One region of the Fructilactobacillus cliffordii genome, then DNA from elsewhere that is predicted to be linked to it. Evidence: riboswitches for the same ligand, from Rfam matches in the RefSeq annotation. Region 1 holds a riboswitch; the other holds the start of a gene.
The links. A riboswitch is a leader RNA that binds a small molecule or an ion and turns the genes downstream of it on or off. The one in region 1 is predicted to bind lysine.
Positions count from the first base shown of each region.

Region 1 (7,619 bases):
ATCCTTCATCACGTTGGGATCATCCTTGGCGGCAATCTTACGCGCCCCTTGGAAAACGAAGGCGGCGTCAGCGTTACCGTTGTAAACGGATAAGACCCCTTGGTCGGCTCCCTTCACCGTGAAGGTCTTAATCCCGTTTTTGTGAATGTTAATCCCGTGTTCTTCTAGCTCCACCGCTGGGAAAATGTAACCCGCGGTCGAAGTCGTATCTTGAATCGCGATCTTCTTTCCATTCAAATCGTTGAGGTTTTTGACCTTTCCGTTCTTCCGAACCACGATCTCACCTAAATACGTGTTCGTGGGGATGTTAGTCACGGCTTCTGTTGAATCAGGACCGTATTTATACCGGGTCGCCTGCAAAATGGCCTTAACCCCGTAGTTAGCGTGCCCTAAGGCATAAGCAGTCGGGGCTAAAAAGGCCACGTCGGCCGTTTTAGAACCCAAGGCTTCCACCATCGAACTCCCACTCGTGGAAACTACCACTTTGACGGGAATGTGGAGTTGTTGCTCTAGCATTTTTTCCAGTGGTTTCGCCCGGGCTTCCATCTTACCGGCATTAGAAGATGGGTTAAATTCCACCACGAGCTTCTTGGGTTGGTAATTTTCGGCGTTCGAGTGTTTCCTACAACCACTCAAACCACCTCCGACCATTAGCAGGACCAACGCTAATAATCCGAACTTTAGTAACCTGTTGACCTTCATTACGCTCCTCCTCAAGTTAATAATAAACTCATTTTAGCATAATTTAACTAATGAAAGCAACATTAAATTTGAAAACGTTCGTGTTTTACGGAACGTTACAGCATTGATCACTTTTTCATAGCAGCAAAGCAGCGATAATCCCGAATTTTCGGTAAACAAAAAGAGCGCCGTTCTCGACGCTCCCCTGTTTAAAAGAGTTGTTGTTTGGTAATTTTCTTCATGCCGTGCATGTATGGTTGCAAGGCGTCCGGAATCGTGACCGAACCGTCTTCGTTTTGGTAATTTTCCAAAATGGCAGCAACCGTCCGACCCACGGCTAGCCCAGAACCGTTCAGAGTGTGGACGTACTGTAATTTTCCGTTTTCATCTCGGTACTGAATGTGAGCACGCCGGGCCTGGAAATCAGTGGTGTTCGAACAACTTGAAATTTCTCGATAACAGTTTTGGGCTGGCATCCAGACTTCCAAATCGTGGGTCATGGCAGCCGTAAAACTCATGTCACTCGAAGTTAACGTAATGACATGGTACGGCAGGCCCAATTTTTGTAATGAGCTTTCTGCTTGGTGCGTAATGTTTTCCAGGGCATCCCAGGAATCTTCGGGCTTTGTGAATTGCACCATTTCGACCTTGTTAAACTGGTGCAACCGGATTAAGCCCTTGGTATCCCGTCCGGCACTTCCAGCTTCAGAACGAAAGGCAGGAGTTAAGGCCGTAAACTTCACTGGTAGTTTATCTGCAGGAATCACTTCATCACGATAGAAGTTTACTAAGGGAACTTCGGCCGTCGGAATCATGGTTAAATCACTGCCCGCAATTTCAAACCCGGCCTTGGTTTCCAAGAACTTCGGAAATTGTCCGGTTCCGTACATCGAATCCGAGTTCACCATGTATGGTGGTAAAACTTCTGTGTAGCCAGCTTTATCATTTTCATCCAGGTAGAAGTTATACACAGCCCGTTCTAACATGGCTCCGGCCCCGAGGTAGTAAACAAACCGGCTGCCCGCTACCTTGGAACTACGTTGAAAGTCCAAAATATCGAGCTCTTCCCCGATTTCCCAATGAGCCTTGGGCGTAAAGTCAAATTGACGAGGATTTCCAACTTTACGTAATTCGACAGCCCCATCCTCAGTTAAGCTAACTGGAACTTGATCGTTCGGAATGTTAGGCAGGTGGGCAGCTACATCATGTTGTTCGGCTTCTACCTTTTCTAAGTCCTGGTCTAACTGTTTGATTTCAGCGCCGACTTCCCGCATCCGTTTGATGGGTGCTTCGGCATCCTCTTTGTTGCGTTTTAATTGCGAAATTTGGTCCGAAACCTCATTTCGTTCGGCCTTTAACTGTTCGGTTTGCACAATTAAATCCCGTCGTTGTTGGTCTAATTCCAATAATTGATCAATCGTTTCTGGACTCACACCCCGGGTGGCCAGCTTTTCCTTAATCCAATCTGGTTTTTGCCGAATTAACTTAATGTCTAACATATTAATAATCTCCTCGTATGCTTCGCTCTTTTTCTGCATGAAAAAAGACCCCGTCCCACAATTGGGACGAAGGTCTTTGTTCGCGGTACCACCCAAGTTCCTGACTAATCAATAGCCAAGCCCTCAATTTGATGGTAACGGTATCACCGTGCAGGATTAACTGCCCTTAAAACGTAGCGGAAATTTCGAACGATGACTTCCACCCACCGTCATCTCTCTGTGGTTCTACTAAAACTACGCTATCAGTTTTCATTTTCTTTATTATACAATACTTACCCCAAAATTTGGGCAATTTTTTGATCCACCAGCCGAAAAATTTGCTCCCGGGCTTGTGGATTATCCACAAACTCCAGTTGATCACCGTCAATTTCTAGCTTGGGCGATAGGTCATACTGAGCAAACCACTGATCGTAACGCCGATTAAGTTCTCGATAGTAATCATACAGACTCGCATCGTGCTCAATCTGTTCGTAACTACGACCCCGTTTTTTAATCCGGGCTAACATCGTTTCAAAGGAAACGTGCAAGTAGATTAAAAGATCAGGAATCTTTTGATAATCATCGGGAGACACCGGATCCAACATATTGGCCAGTAACGAGTCGTACGTTTCTACTTCCGTCTTGGTGGAACGACCTAAATCCGCGTTTAAATGAAACAACAACGAGTCTTCAAATAAGGACCGGTCCATCACGCTGTACTGGTTAGCGTTGGCCTCCTTAATCGCATCCAGTCGTTTGTTTAAAAAGTAGATCTGCAACAAAAAGGCGTACTTTTGCGGATCCTGATAAAACAACGGCAGAATCTCATTATCATCCACTGATTCATAAAAAGCGGGCGCGTTCAAATGCTCCGCTAACAGCGTGGTTAACGTCGTCTTCCCCGCTCCAATTGGTCCCGATAAAACAATCATGGTGCATCCTCCATTGACACTGATTTACAAAGCACCTTCCATTGTAGCATTAATCCTGGTCTTTGTTTTCCTGACTTAAGTCAGCCGGAGCAACGTCAACCTGGTCCAATGGAATCAAATGCGTATGCTTAACCAATTTGTAACCAATGTAGAGCGCCAAAACCAGCGGCACGCTGATGTACGTTACCGCAATTTGGAACCATTGACCGTGAACGAAGGCACCCACGTCTTGGCCAAAGATTACCACGATACACAAAATCAAACAGAGAATCGGTCCAAATGGGAACCAGGTCGCGTGATACTTCAGTTCGTCGAGATGGTGTCCCTGGGCAATAAAGGCCCGCCGGAAGCGATAGTGGGAAAGTGCAATCCCGAACCAGGCAATGAACCCAGTTAATCCGGAAGCAGCGACTAACCACAGGTAAATCTGCGGACCCATGAAACTAGTTAAGAAGGTTAATAACGCTACAGCGGTCGTAGCCAACAAGGCTAAGAAAGGAATCCCGCGCTTGGAAACCTTACCAAACATTTTCGGGGCGTAACCCTCGTCCGCCATGGAATAGAGCATCCGGGTCGAAGCGTACATCCCAGAGTTGGCCGATGAAATCACGGAGGTTAAAATAACCGCATTCATGACACTGGCCGCTGCCGCCAATCCGGCCCGTTCAAACACAATTGTAAAGGGACTGATCGAAACGTCACTCGCAGATGAACCTAGCAGATCTGGACTCGTGTACGGAATTACCGCCGCAATCACGAAGATCGCGAGGAAGTAAAAGAGAATAATCCGCCAGAAAACTTCGTGAATGGCCTTGGGCACACTCTTGCGCGGATCATCAGCTTCTCCAGACGTAATCCCAACCAGTTCAGTTCCCTGAAACGAGAACCCGGCGACCACGAACACGCTGATGATTCCCGGAATTCCGTGCACAAACGGCGCATCTTTATAGGTAAAGTTACTCAAGCCGGTGGCGTGCCCGCCCATAATCCCAAAGATGGTTAAGAATCCCACGATGAGGAAGATGATGATGGTAATCACCTTGATCAACGACATCCAAAACTCGGTTTCTCCAAAGGCCGACACGGCTAACGCGTTAATCACAAAGATTAGCGTTAACGCAATCGCACTCCAAATCCAGGCCGGAAAATGTGGGAACCAAAACGCCATGACCAACGAAACGGTCGAAACGTCCACCGCCACGGTAATCGCCCAGTTAAACCAGTAGTTCCAGCCCATCGCAAACCCCAATGCGGGATCCACGTACTTCGCCGCATAGGTTGAAAACGACCCAGAAACCGGCAAGTTCGTGGCCATTTCTCCCAAACTAGTCATCAAGAAGTACACCATGATTCCCATTAAAATGTAGGCAACCAGGGCGCCTCCCGGACCAGCCTTACTGATGGCTCCTCCACTGGCAACAAACAAACCAGTTCCGATACAGCCACCGAGGGCAATCATCGACACGTGCCGGGACTTTAAGCCCCGCTTCACGTGCTGAGTTACCTTTTCTTCTGCCATTCTTTTTTCCTCCTCTTATATGTCTAATCCCCTTGGTCAACAACTAAAAAGGGACCCTTCCTAATCCAGAAGAGTCCCCACTTTGATATTCGGGTTAGTCCGTTAAAGCGCTCCGCATCAAGTGCGACAGTCCTTGATTTCTTCAACCAAGGCCCAACCAGCCCGGTTCCACCCGGCTAGTTTCGGCAACGTTCCCTTTCCAACTATTTCTTCGGAGTGGTCCCCTCCCTAGCTGTACTGATGAAAATTGCTCCTCTTCTTAGATTCTAAGTTATTCAATTCCTTCCCAGTATATGGGTTTCTGTGCGGAATTGCAAATCGTCCTAACATCAACTGGGTCCTGGCTCTGTTATACTAAAGCAAAATTGCTAAAGGAGTGTTTATGATGACCACCAAGCAGGCTTTACTGATTATTGACTATACCAACGATTTTGTTGCAGATGACGGAGCATTAACCCTGGGTAAAACAGCGCAAGCGGCTGAACCCACAATTATCAATCTTGCCAATCAATTCGCTGAAAGAGGCGATGTTGTCATTCTCCCCACTGATTTACACCAACAAGACGATCCCTACCATCCAGAATCCAAGCTCTTTCCCCCTCACAACCTCAAAGATACTTGGGGCCGGGAGTTTTACGGGCAGCTCCAACCCTGGTACAACGAACACCAAGCCGACCCCAACGTGTGGGAAATGGACAAAACGCGGTACAGTTCCTTTGCTGGGACCGATTTAGACTTGCAGCTGCGGGCCCGTGGCATCACCGAACTCCATTTAACCGGAGTTGCTAGTGACATCTGCCTGCTGCACACTGCGGTCAGCGCCTACAATCTGGGTTACCAACTGGTGATTCATCCTAAGGCAACCGCCGGCTTTTCGCCTGAAAACCAAGAATTTGCCTTGCAACACTTTCAAAATGCCCTCGGGGCTCGCATTGCAGATTAATTAAAACCAAAAAACGCTCTTCCGGTTTAATGCGGAAGAGCGTTTTTTGGTTAGCTAAATTAAACACTTTATTCAGATTGATCTCGTTGTTGCAACTTCGAATGCCACAATCCATAGGTAAAATACACGATTAAACCAATCACAATCCACAATCCGACCGCCAGCTTGGTGGCATTAGGTAGCATGATGATGAAATAGATGCTACACAAGCCGGCCAGAATTGGAAGGACCGGGTACCACGGCATCTTAAACCCATCGTTCGGGATGTCTTTGCGCTTTCGTAGCGGAATAATGCCAAAGGAGATGCAGGCAAAGGCCAGCAACGTTCCGGCGTTAATCAAGGATGCCAGTTGTTCCAGTGGTACTACTCCGGCAAAGAAGGCTTGGACGACCAACGCGATTACCACGGCATTCCGAGGCACCTTGGTCTTTTCATCCACCTGCCCCATTTTCTTCGAAAGCAGGCCATCACGACCCAGCGCATAGACCAACCGAGAGCCCCCGAAGAACATGGTTACCATGGCGGTAAAGATTCCAAACAACGCTCCAATTGTGATCAACTTGTTCCAACCATCTAGGTGAACAACGTGTAGCGCATAAGCAGCCGGATCGTCAACGTTTAGTTGCGTATAGTGCACCATTCCAACCAAGACCAACGAAAAGGCCACGTAAAGGACTACTGCAATTAACACGGTCCCCAAAATCCCGCGCACCACGTTGCGTTTCGGGTTAATCGTTTCCGCCGAGTTGGCAGCCAACGCGTCAAACCCGATGAAGGCAAAGAAGACGGTGGCAGCCGCAGTTGAAATTCCCCCAAGTCCGAAGGGTGCTCCGCGAAATTGCTTGGGATAAAACGGCACGTAGTTACCGGACTTAATGTAAAAGACCCCGATCCCAATGAAAATAATAATAATGGCCACTTTTACCACCACAGCGGTGTTTTCAACCTTCTTCGAGAGGTCTGCGCCCTTCGCGATAATCAAGGCAATCACCAAAATAATCAGGACAGCAGTCACGTTCACCATTCCTCCTTCGAGTGGACCAGCCTGCAATGCGGTGGGTAATTTCACCCCGAGGGGCGCCAACAGGTTATTGTTAAAGTAGGCGGCAAACCCAGTCGCTTCGGCAGAAACCGCCAAGAAGTACTCCAAGATTAGCGCCCAACCGATAATCCAACCGACGATTTCACCGTAAACCACCGTTCCAAACGAGTAGGCTGACCCCGCAATCGGCATGGCGGAGGAAAATTCGGCATATGCCATGCCCACGACTCCCGACAATAAGGCTGCCAGTAAAAAGGCAATTGCTACCGCCGGGCCGGCGTGTTGCGCCGCTTCGTGGCCTGGCAAAATAAAGATTCCGGTTCCAATCACGGCCCCAATGCCCAGCGCGACCAGGTCCCATGCGCCGAGCGTCCGTTTTAACCGAGCATCGGCCTTCATGTAATTAGTAACTGATTCTTGTTTAAAAATCCGATTTCGCATGGCTTGCTCCTTTCGTCGCTATCTAAGTTTTAATTGATGTTTCTTATCTTACCGGCTAGACTTAAATAAGTAAAATTAATCTTTTTAATAGAAACATTAGGAGAACTGATATAATGAATCGCTTTGCCGTCTTCCAAAAGATTATCGAAACCGGGAGTTTCACGCGCGCCGCCCACGAGCTGGGCTACACCCAGTCATCCGTCAGTCAAACCGTGGCAAGTCTAGAGACCGAATTTAACGTGCGCCTGTTGCAACGTTCCCGGCGGGGCATCAAGTTGACGCCCGCGGGCCAAAAACTGTACCCCGAATTCCAGCAACTGTTACGCCAGTATGAAACCACCCACACAATCGCCGACCAAATCAACGGCTTAGAAACGGGAACCGTCCGCATTGGGGCCAGTAACAGTACTTCGCGGTACTGGCTCCCGGGATTGATTAAGGGGTTTGAAGCTCAACATCCTCACGTGCATTTCACCCTGTATCAGCAGGGCGATTACGATGAAATCCTTGCAGACATCAAGCGCGGGAAGGTCGATCTTGGCTTTATCAAGCAAACTCTCACTCAGGGACTGTTCACCACTC
Region 1 is NZ_CP097117.1:1,202,739-1,210,357, reverse strand. It holds gene M3M38_RS05935 (phosphate/phosphite/phosphonate ABC transporter substrate-binding protein) at 1-702, opposite strand, end outside; gene serS (serine--tRNA ligase) at 891-2,180, opposite strand; gene M3M38_RS05925 (deoxynucleoside kinase) at 2,453-3,091, opposite strand; gene M3M38_RS05920 (amino acid permease) at 3,141-4,610, opposite strand; lysine riboswitch at 4,708-4,876, opposite strand; gene M3M38_RS05915 (cysteine hydrolase family protein) at 4,993-5,553, shown strand; gene M3M38_RS05910 (APC family permease) at 5,622-7,037, opposite strand; gene M3M38_RS05905 (LysR family transcriptional regulator) at 7,151-7,619, shown strand, end outside.

Region 2 (7,619 bases), 380 kb from region 1:
TATCTTCCACTTCAAAGTACACCGATTCTCCGTGACCAATCACAACGGGCACCCGAACACAGGTCGCGTTGACCTTGATCTTCGGATCGTTCATTTCACCCAGCATAATCTTCTTGGTCTCATGGACCATCTTCCACTCTTCGTGCGTGGAACCATCTGGTTCAAACACGTCAATTTGTGGCAGCAAGTTAAAGGCCAACGGGTAGTGGTGTGCTTCACTCTTTACGGGGAAGATATCCGCCGTCATCGGTTCTCCGTTTAAATGTTGTTGGGCTTCGTCATCTAACTCTTGGATGGCCGTTTGTCCGGCTCCGGAACCAGCCTGATAAGTAGAAACGATGATTTGCTTCAAGCCCGCTACGTCAAAGATTGGTTTTAAAGCCACCACCATTTGAATCGTGGAACAGTTAGGGTTGGCAATAATTCCCTTGTGTTGGGCAATCGCATCCTCGTTCACTTCCGGCACCACCAATGGTACTTCTGGGTCCATCCGAAAGGCACTGGTATTATCAACGGCAACCGCTCCGCGTTTAACGGCCTCGGGCAGAAACTGCTTGGAAGCAGCGCCCCCAGCAGATGCTAAGACAATGTCCACGTCGTCAAAGGATTCGGGCGTCGTGGCTTCGACCGTCACATCTTGACCCTTAAACTGCAACACTTTACCCGCTGAGCGAGGCGAAGCCAACAGTTTCACCTGCTTAACCGGAATCGAAGATTGTTCCAGTTGTTGAATCATGCGTGTTCCTACGGCTCCAGTCGCTCCTAAGATCGCAACGTTATATTCCTTCATAGTGTAAAAAATCCTTTCCTATAACACGTTTTCTAATCCCACGGCAAAGCCCGTCAGGCGGTTAACCTGTTTAATGGCAATGTTTAAGCCATGCATAAATGATTCCCGGTCAAAGGAATCCTGCCGAATCGTTAGTGCTTCTCCGGGTCCCCCAAAGAGCACCTGTTCGTGCGCCACGTAACCCGGTAACCGGACGGCGTGAATCGGCACGTCGTCGTAATTCGCGCCCCGTGCGCCGGGGATCGTTTCGACCGGGTTCTCAACCGTTTCCGGCGCTTGCTTCCGACCCGCGGCAATCATTTTGGCCGTATTAACGGCCGTTCCAGACGGCGAGTCATTCTTATCAGCGTGGTGCATTTCGATAATTTCAGCATCCGGGAAGTACTGGGCTGCTTGCTTGGCAAATTGCATCAGTAAGACGGCGGATAACCCGAAGTTCGGTACTAATAACCCGGCTTGGTGTTGTTCTTTTGCAAGTTGCGTTAATTGCGCGACTTGATCATCGCTGATCCCACTGGTTCCAATGATCGGGGTCATGCCGTGTTCTAATGCAAACCGGGCGTTTTCAAAGGCTCCCGCTGGCGTGGAAAAATCCACCCAAACCTGCGCACGGGTATCCATTGCACTTAACTGGTTAAAAACCTGCGTGGTGGCTGGTAACTCGTAGGCAGCCGGATCAGTTGTCTCTAGATGTGGACTGTAAACGGCCGCTAATTCTAATTCAGGATCTCGCTTAATCATCGCGGTTGCTTTCTGTCCCATGGAGCCCTGAAAGCCCGCTACTAAAACTGTGGTTGGCATAAACTACTCCTTTTCTCCGAGTGCTTCTAAAACGTAGGCTTGTTCAACGGCGGTCAAATCGGTAATGGGTAGCCGGCAACCCCCGACGTCAAGACCGTTCCGCGTCAACATGAACTTCACGGCCGATGGGGATGGGTATAAGAATAAGCCCTGCATCTTCGGCGTCAGGTCCCGTTGTAATTGACCGGCTTGCGCTAAATCGGTGTTCATTAAATCATACATTTGCCGCATTTCTGGCAAGTAAAGGTGGGAAGCCACCGAAACCACTCCGTTTCCGCCGACGCTGCGCGCAAATAAGCTCTGTGGGTCTTCTCCGGTGTATACCAGGAAGTCGTCAGGTGTTTGTTGCACAATCGCTTCAAATTCTTCCATCGAACCACACTGCTTAATCCCAATGATGTTGGATTCATGGCTTAGTTCAACAATTGTATCAACGTCCATCTTAACTCCGGTCCGACCCGGAATGTTGTAGATAATAATCGGAAAATTTGTGGCTTGAGCAACGGCCCGGAAGTGCGCTTTCATCCCCACTTGATTGGGTTTGTTGTAATACGGCACCACCACTAACGCTGCATCAATGCCCGGAATCTGACTAACTTCTGTCGTGAAGTCGATGGTTGCTTGGGTATTGTTGCTTCCGGTTCCCGCAATCACGGGCACCCGACCGTCGATAAACTGGGCAAAGTTCGTGTATAAACTAATCTTTTCATCGTGGGTTAACGTCGGTGTTTCTCCCGTCGTCCCCCCGATTAAAAATCCATCGCCACCTTCTTGTAACAATCGGTCCGTCAACGTTTCTAGGGCCGGATAATTAATTTCTTGGTCTGCAGTAAAGGGCGTAATCAGCGCCGTAATGATATCAGTCTTAGTAAAATCAGCCATCATTTACTCCTTTTCTGTCATTCGTTGTTGTAACCAGCCGGTAATCGCACTAATCCCGGGTTCAATCGCTGCTTCGTTCGGCACCAGTTCACTGGAGTGCAGTTGATGCTCGGGATCGCCGATGCCCAGCCAAAACATGGTGCCTGGGAACTTGGACAGTAGGTACCCAAAGTCCTCCCCGGTCATCGCCGGTTCGGTTTCAATGTACTGGACGTGCGGGTTCTTTTCCATATATTGAATAAACTCCTGCGTCAGGTGCGGATTGTTTTCCACCGGGAGGTAGCCCCCTTGGTTTAAGTGGAGATCCACCTGGCAGTCGTAACTCATTGCAATTCCGTTTGCTACGGCCCGGAGCCGGTCATCAATGTGTTCAATCATTTTCTGGGTCAGGCCCCGAATCGTCCCGTGGAGGTCGGCTTCTCCGGCAATCACGTTCCGAATCGTCCCAGCGTTAAACTGCCCGAAGGTAATCACCCCGCCTTCAATCGGATCGACGCTCCGCGACACAATCGTTTGCACCTGCCCGATGAACTGACTGGCAGCGACAACCATGTCGTTCGCGAATTGTGGATAGGCCGCGTGTCCCTGCGTCCCCGTAAAGTGAACGTCCACTTCCGTGGTCCCAGCAAAGAGGGTCCCCATCCGACAACCAATGGCGCCAGCGGGAAGTTGGGGATTATCGTGCAAGCCGTAAAATTCATCAGGTCGCCATTGCCCGGTAAAGAGGCCATCTTCATACGCCAACTTCCCCCCGTTCTCACTTTCTTCGGCTGGTTGAAAGAAGAACAGCAGGTTATCGGTTGGTTGTGCTTTTACAAACTGGGCCAGCACCCCCACGGCCACGGTCATGTGAATGTCATGCCCACAGGCGTGCATCCGGCCTTCGTGCTGCGACCGAAACGGCAATCCGGTATCTTCAGTCACCGGTAGGGCATCAATATCCGTCCGGTACCCAATCGTCCGGGTCGGGTTACTTCCATGTAATAACACCATGATGGCGGTCGGTAACTGTTCCGGAACCTGCACCTCCGCGAAGTCACAGTCAGCTGTCAAAGCATCAATCTGCTTCATTAACAGATCATGCGTTTGAAATTCGTGTAAGGCGAGTTCTGGAATCTGATGGAGTTCTTGATAAAGTTCGTGTAAATCCAATGTCATGGTTTAGCCCCGCAGGTCGTCTTCGAGTTTGGTCTTGTCCAAGGTCTTTTGGTTCACGTCTTTGACCTTCTTCGCTGGCATTCCAGCCACCACCGTGTAAGGAGCGACGTCTTCGGTTACCACGGCGCCAGCAGCTACTACGGCACCTTTACCGACGTGCACGCCTTCGATTACCACGGCGTTGGCGCCGACTAACACGTCATCGTCAATTTGCACTGGTTTAGCGCTAGCTGGTTCAATCACTCCAGCTAAAACAGCTCCAGCACCAATGTGAGAGTGCTTGCCGACGATGGCCCGGCCACCTAGGACCGCGCCCATGTCGATCATGGAATCGGCCCCAATTTCGGCCCCGATGTTAATCAAAGCGCCCATCATAATCACGGCGTCTTTGCCAATCTTAACCTGATCCCGAATGATAGCACCGGGTTCAATCCGGGCTTCAATGTCTTTCGTATCCAACAACGGAACGGCTGAATTCCGGCCGTCGTTTTCAATTTCGTAGTCAGTAATGTGGGAGTCGTTAGCGGCTAGGAACGGTTTGACGTCCTTCCAGTCTCCAAAGATCACGCCGGTTTGATCATTTACAAACGCGCGCAGCAAAGCCGGAAAATCAATGGCAGCAAGGTCCCCTTTGAGATAAACCTTCACGTTCGTTTTCTTTTCCGCGTTCCCGATAAATTGAATGATTTCTTGTGCGTTCATTTCAGCCATGTTTTTACTCCTTCATTAAATGTTTAGGTTAGTTTTCATCAAGGGCAACGTCTAGGTGCGTCAAGTCCGCTAACGTTTCGCGTTTCACCACAACCCGAGCTTTTCCGTTTTCAACGAAGACCACGGCAGGACGTGGATTCCGGTTGTAGTTGGAAGCCATCGAGTACCCATAAGCCCCGGTTGCTAGTACGGCAATCACGTCACCTGCTTTGACCTCAGGAAGGTGCGCATCCTTCACCAGGATGTCTCCCGATTCACAGTACTTACCAGCTACCGTGACCGTTTCGGTCTTTTCGGGATGGACATTGTCGGCGGCCACTGCTTCGTAAGCTGCACCATAAAGGGCGGGGCGAATGTTATCGCCCATTCCGCCGTCGACCGCTACGTACTTGCGAATTTCTGAAATCGTCTTTTGCGATCCGACCCGGTAAAGACTCACGCCGGCGGGACCGGCAATTGAACGACCCGGTTCGATCCAGACCGCTGGTAACGGTAAGTCGTTGGCTTCCGTTTCTTCCTTCAAGGTCGTTAAAATCTGTTCCACAAATTCTTCTGGACGAATCGGGTGATCGTCATCCGTATACTGGATTCCAAAGCCCCCTCCAACGTTCACCACCTGTGGCGTGTAGTTAAACTCATCGCGCCACCGCTTCATTAACTGCACCAGTTTCTGGGTTTCAATCTTAAAGCCGTCGGTCGCAAAAATTTGCGAACCAATGTGGGAATGAACTCCCTGCAGATGCATCCGCGGTTGGTCTAACACCAATTGCAGCGCTTGGTCCTCTTGACCGGTCAAGAGGTCAAACCCAAACTTACTGTCCTGTTGACCAGTTTGGATGAATTCGTGGGTGTGGGCCGAAACGGCTGGAGAAACCCGTAGCATTACGTTAATTTCCGCGTCTTCTTCCTCTAGGACCCGGGCTAACAATCCAATTTCATAGAAGTTATCGAGCATAATCGTGCCGACGTGATGCCGGACGGCCATTTGTAACTCTTCGTAAGATTTGTTGTTCCCGTGGAAACTAACTTTTTCCATCGGGAAATCCGCTTTGATGGCCGTCGCTAATTCACCGGCCGAAACCACGTCAATGTGCGCGTGTTCCTGGTTAACCACCTGGTACATGGCGACACAGGCAAAGGCCTTGCTGGCGTAACTAACTGCGTAGTCCACATGTTGTTCTTCAAACACCCGGGCAAAGGCCCGAATCTGCTGGCGAATCTTAGCCACATCATAGACTTGCAGCGGGGTGCCAAATTCATCTGCAAGCTTCGTGGCCGGGATGCCACCAATTAATAATTGATTATCCTGAACTTCATCACTACTTAACATTCTTTTTCCTCCTCAATCGCTATAACCAAACAAAAAGGGCCTTTCGGTACGGAAGCTCCGTCCAAAAGACCCTATTGTCGCAGGTTAGAATCGATTTTATGAATAGCTCCCCGGGAACTGAATCCCGACAGTCCGCAGTCTCTTAAACTACGTCCCAGTTATCTAAGGTCCATCTCCCCTAGCACTTCGGCACGGAACCCTTTCCCTAGCTTCAAAGTTGGATGGCAACTCCCCTAAGTACTTTTATCCCGTGCGACCTCTATTTGATTTGTTTCCAGCATAACGAAAAAGCCCCCAGCCGTCAACCTCTTGCTAGCTTCCTGACCTAAATTTCTTTATTTCTATATAGAGTTTGCCAAAAATGTCCGTTATTGCGCATAATTGAGTTGCACAATTAAAAAAATGATGATAGTTTCACTAGTAATCCAACCAACGAGGTTAAATAATCTATGAAAGTAGTTAAATTTGGGGGCAGTTCGTTAGCGGACGCCACCCAGTTCGAAAAAATCATCCACATTATCCAACAAGATCCAGAGCGCCGGGCCATCGTAGTTTCGGCCCCCGGAACCCGGTTTAAGGGCGACATCAAGGTTACGGACTTACTGATTCAGTATTCAGAAGCAGTAAAAAAACGGGCCGCCGTAGCCGACCTACAAGCAGAAATCATTGCCCGGTATCAAAACATTGCCGAACATTTTAACGTACCGGCAGCCGTCATGGACCACATTCAAGCGGTCATTCAGGGCTTAGCTACCCAAACTTATCCAGATTACGCCCACCAACTAGCAACTTTTAAAGCCCATGGTGAGTATCTGAACGCCTACCTGTTAAGTCAGATTCTAGTCAAGCTCGGACTTCCCACCCAGTTCATGGACCCTAAAGAAATCGGCTTTAACGTGGCTGGCCCCGTCAACGATGCCCACGTTACAGATGACACTTACGACCACCTTGCCACTTACCGAGACAATCCCGACTACATGGTTTTTCCCGGCTTCTTTGGAATTAATGAGGATGATGGGACGATTGCAACCTTCTCGCGGGGTGGATCTGACATTACCGGTTCGATTGTCGCCAAGGGGCTGCACGCCGAAGTTTACGAGAACTTTACGGACGTCAACGCGATTTACTCGGTTGATCCTCACATTGTTTCCCAACCCAAGGGAATCCAAACGATGACCTACCGGGAAATGCGAGAACTGTCCTACGCCGGATTTTCCGTCTTTCACGACGAGGCGTTGCTTCCGGCCATCGATGCTCAGATTCCAATTAACGTCAAAAACACCAACCAACCGGATTTACCCGGAACCTTGATTGTGCCGGAAAAGGGCTTTAAACCAAAGGGCTTTATCACCGGGGTAGCCAGTTCAAAGGGCTTTTCCGCCCTCTACCTACACCGCTATCTGCTCAACAAGGAAGTCGGTTTCACCCTAAAACTGCTCCAAATTTTGTACAAATACGGGATTTCTTACGAACACATGCCATCTGGGATTGACGATTTAACCATCATCTTTGATAACAAGCAGCTGACCCCACAAAAGGTCAAGGCGATGTGCAATGACATCAGAAACGAACTCCATCCTGACCAGTTAGAATGGATTGACCACTATGCCATCATTATGATCGTCGGCGAAGGGATGCAACTGAGTCCAAACACGATTGAAAAAATCATCCGCCCCCTGACCGACCACAACATTAACATTCACATGATTAACGAAGGTGCTTCCAAAATCTCAATTATGCTGGGCACCGATGAGGCTGATGCACAAAAATCGGTCAAACTCATCTACCAGCACTTCTTTGATAACAACCGGATTTTTAATTACTAACAGGAGATCTTAATTATGCCAACTTTACGCAAAGTCCATGGCTCTGAAAATCGCTTTTTCATCTTGGATCGGACTCAATTCGATCCTGAACCCACCCTCGACCAAATTTCACAGTTAGCCG
Region 2 is NZ_CP097117.1:818,467-826,085, forward strand. It holds gene M3M38_RS04105 (aspartate-semialdehyde dehydrogenase) at 1-790, opposite strand, end outside; gene dapB (4-hydroxy-tetrahydrodipicolinate reductase) at 809-1,591, opposite strand; gene dapA (4-hydroxy-tetrahydrodipicolinate synthase) at 1,595-2,473, opposite strand; gene M3M38_RS04120 (N-acetyldiaminopimelate deacetylase) at 2,477-3,631, opposite strand; gene dapD (2,3,4,5-tetrahydropyridine-2,6-dicarboxylate N-acetyltransferase) at 3,635-4,342, opposite strand; gene lysA (diaminopimelate decarboxylase) at 4,371-5,672, opposite strand; lysine riboswitch at 5,768-5,942, opposite strand; gene M3M38_RS04135 (aspartate kinase) at 6,122-7,498, shown strand; gene dapF (diaminopimelate epimerase) at 7,514-7,619, shown strand, end outside.
Region 2: it holds a riboswitch for lysine, as region 1 does, so the genes downstream of both, lysA (diaminopimelate decarboxylase) here and M3M38_RS05920 (amino acid permease) in region 1, are expected to answer to the same signal.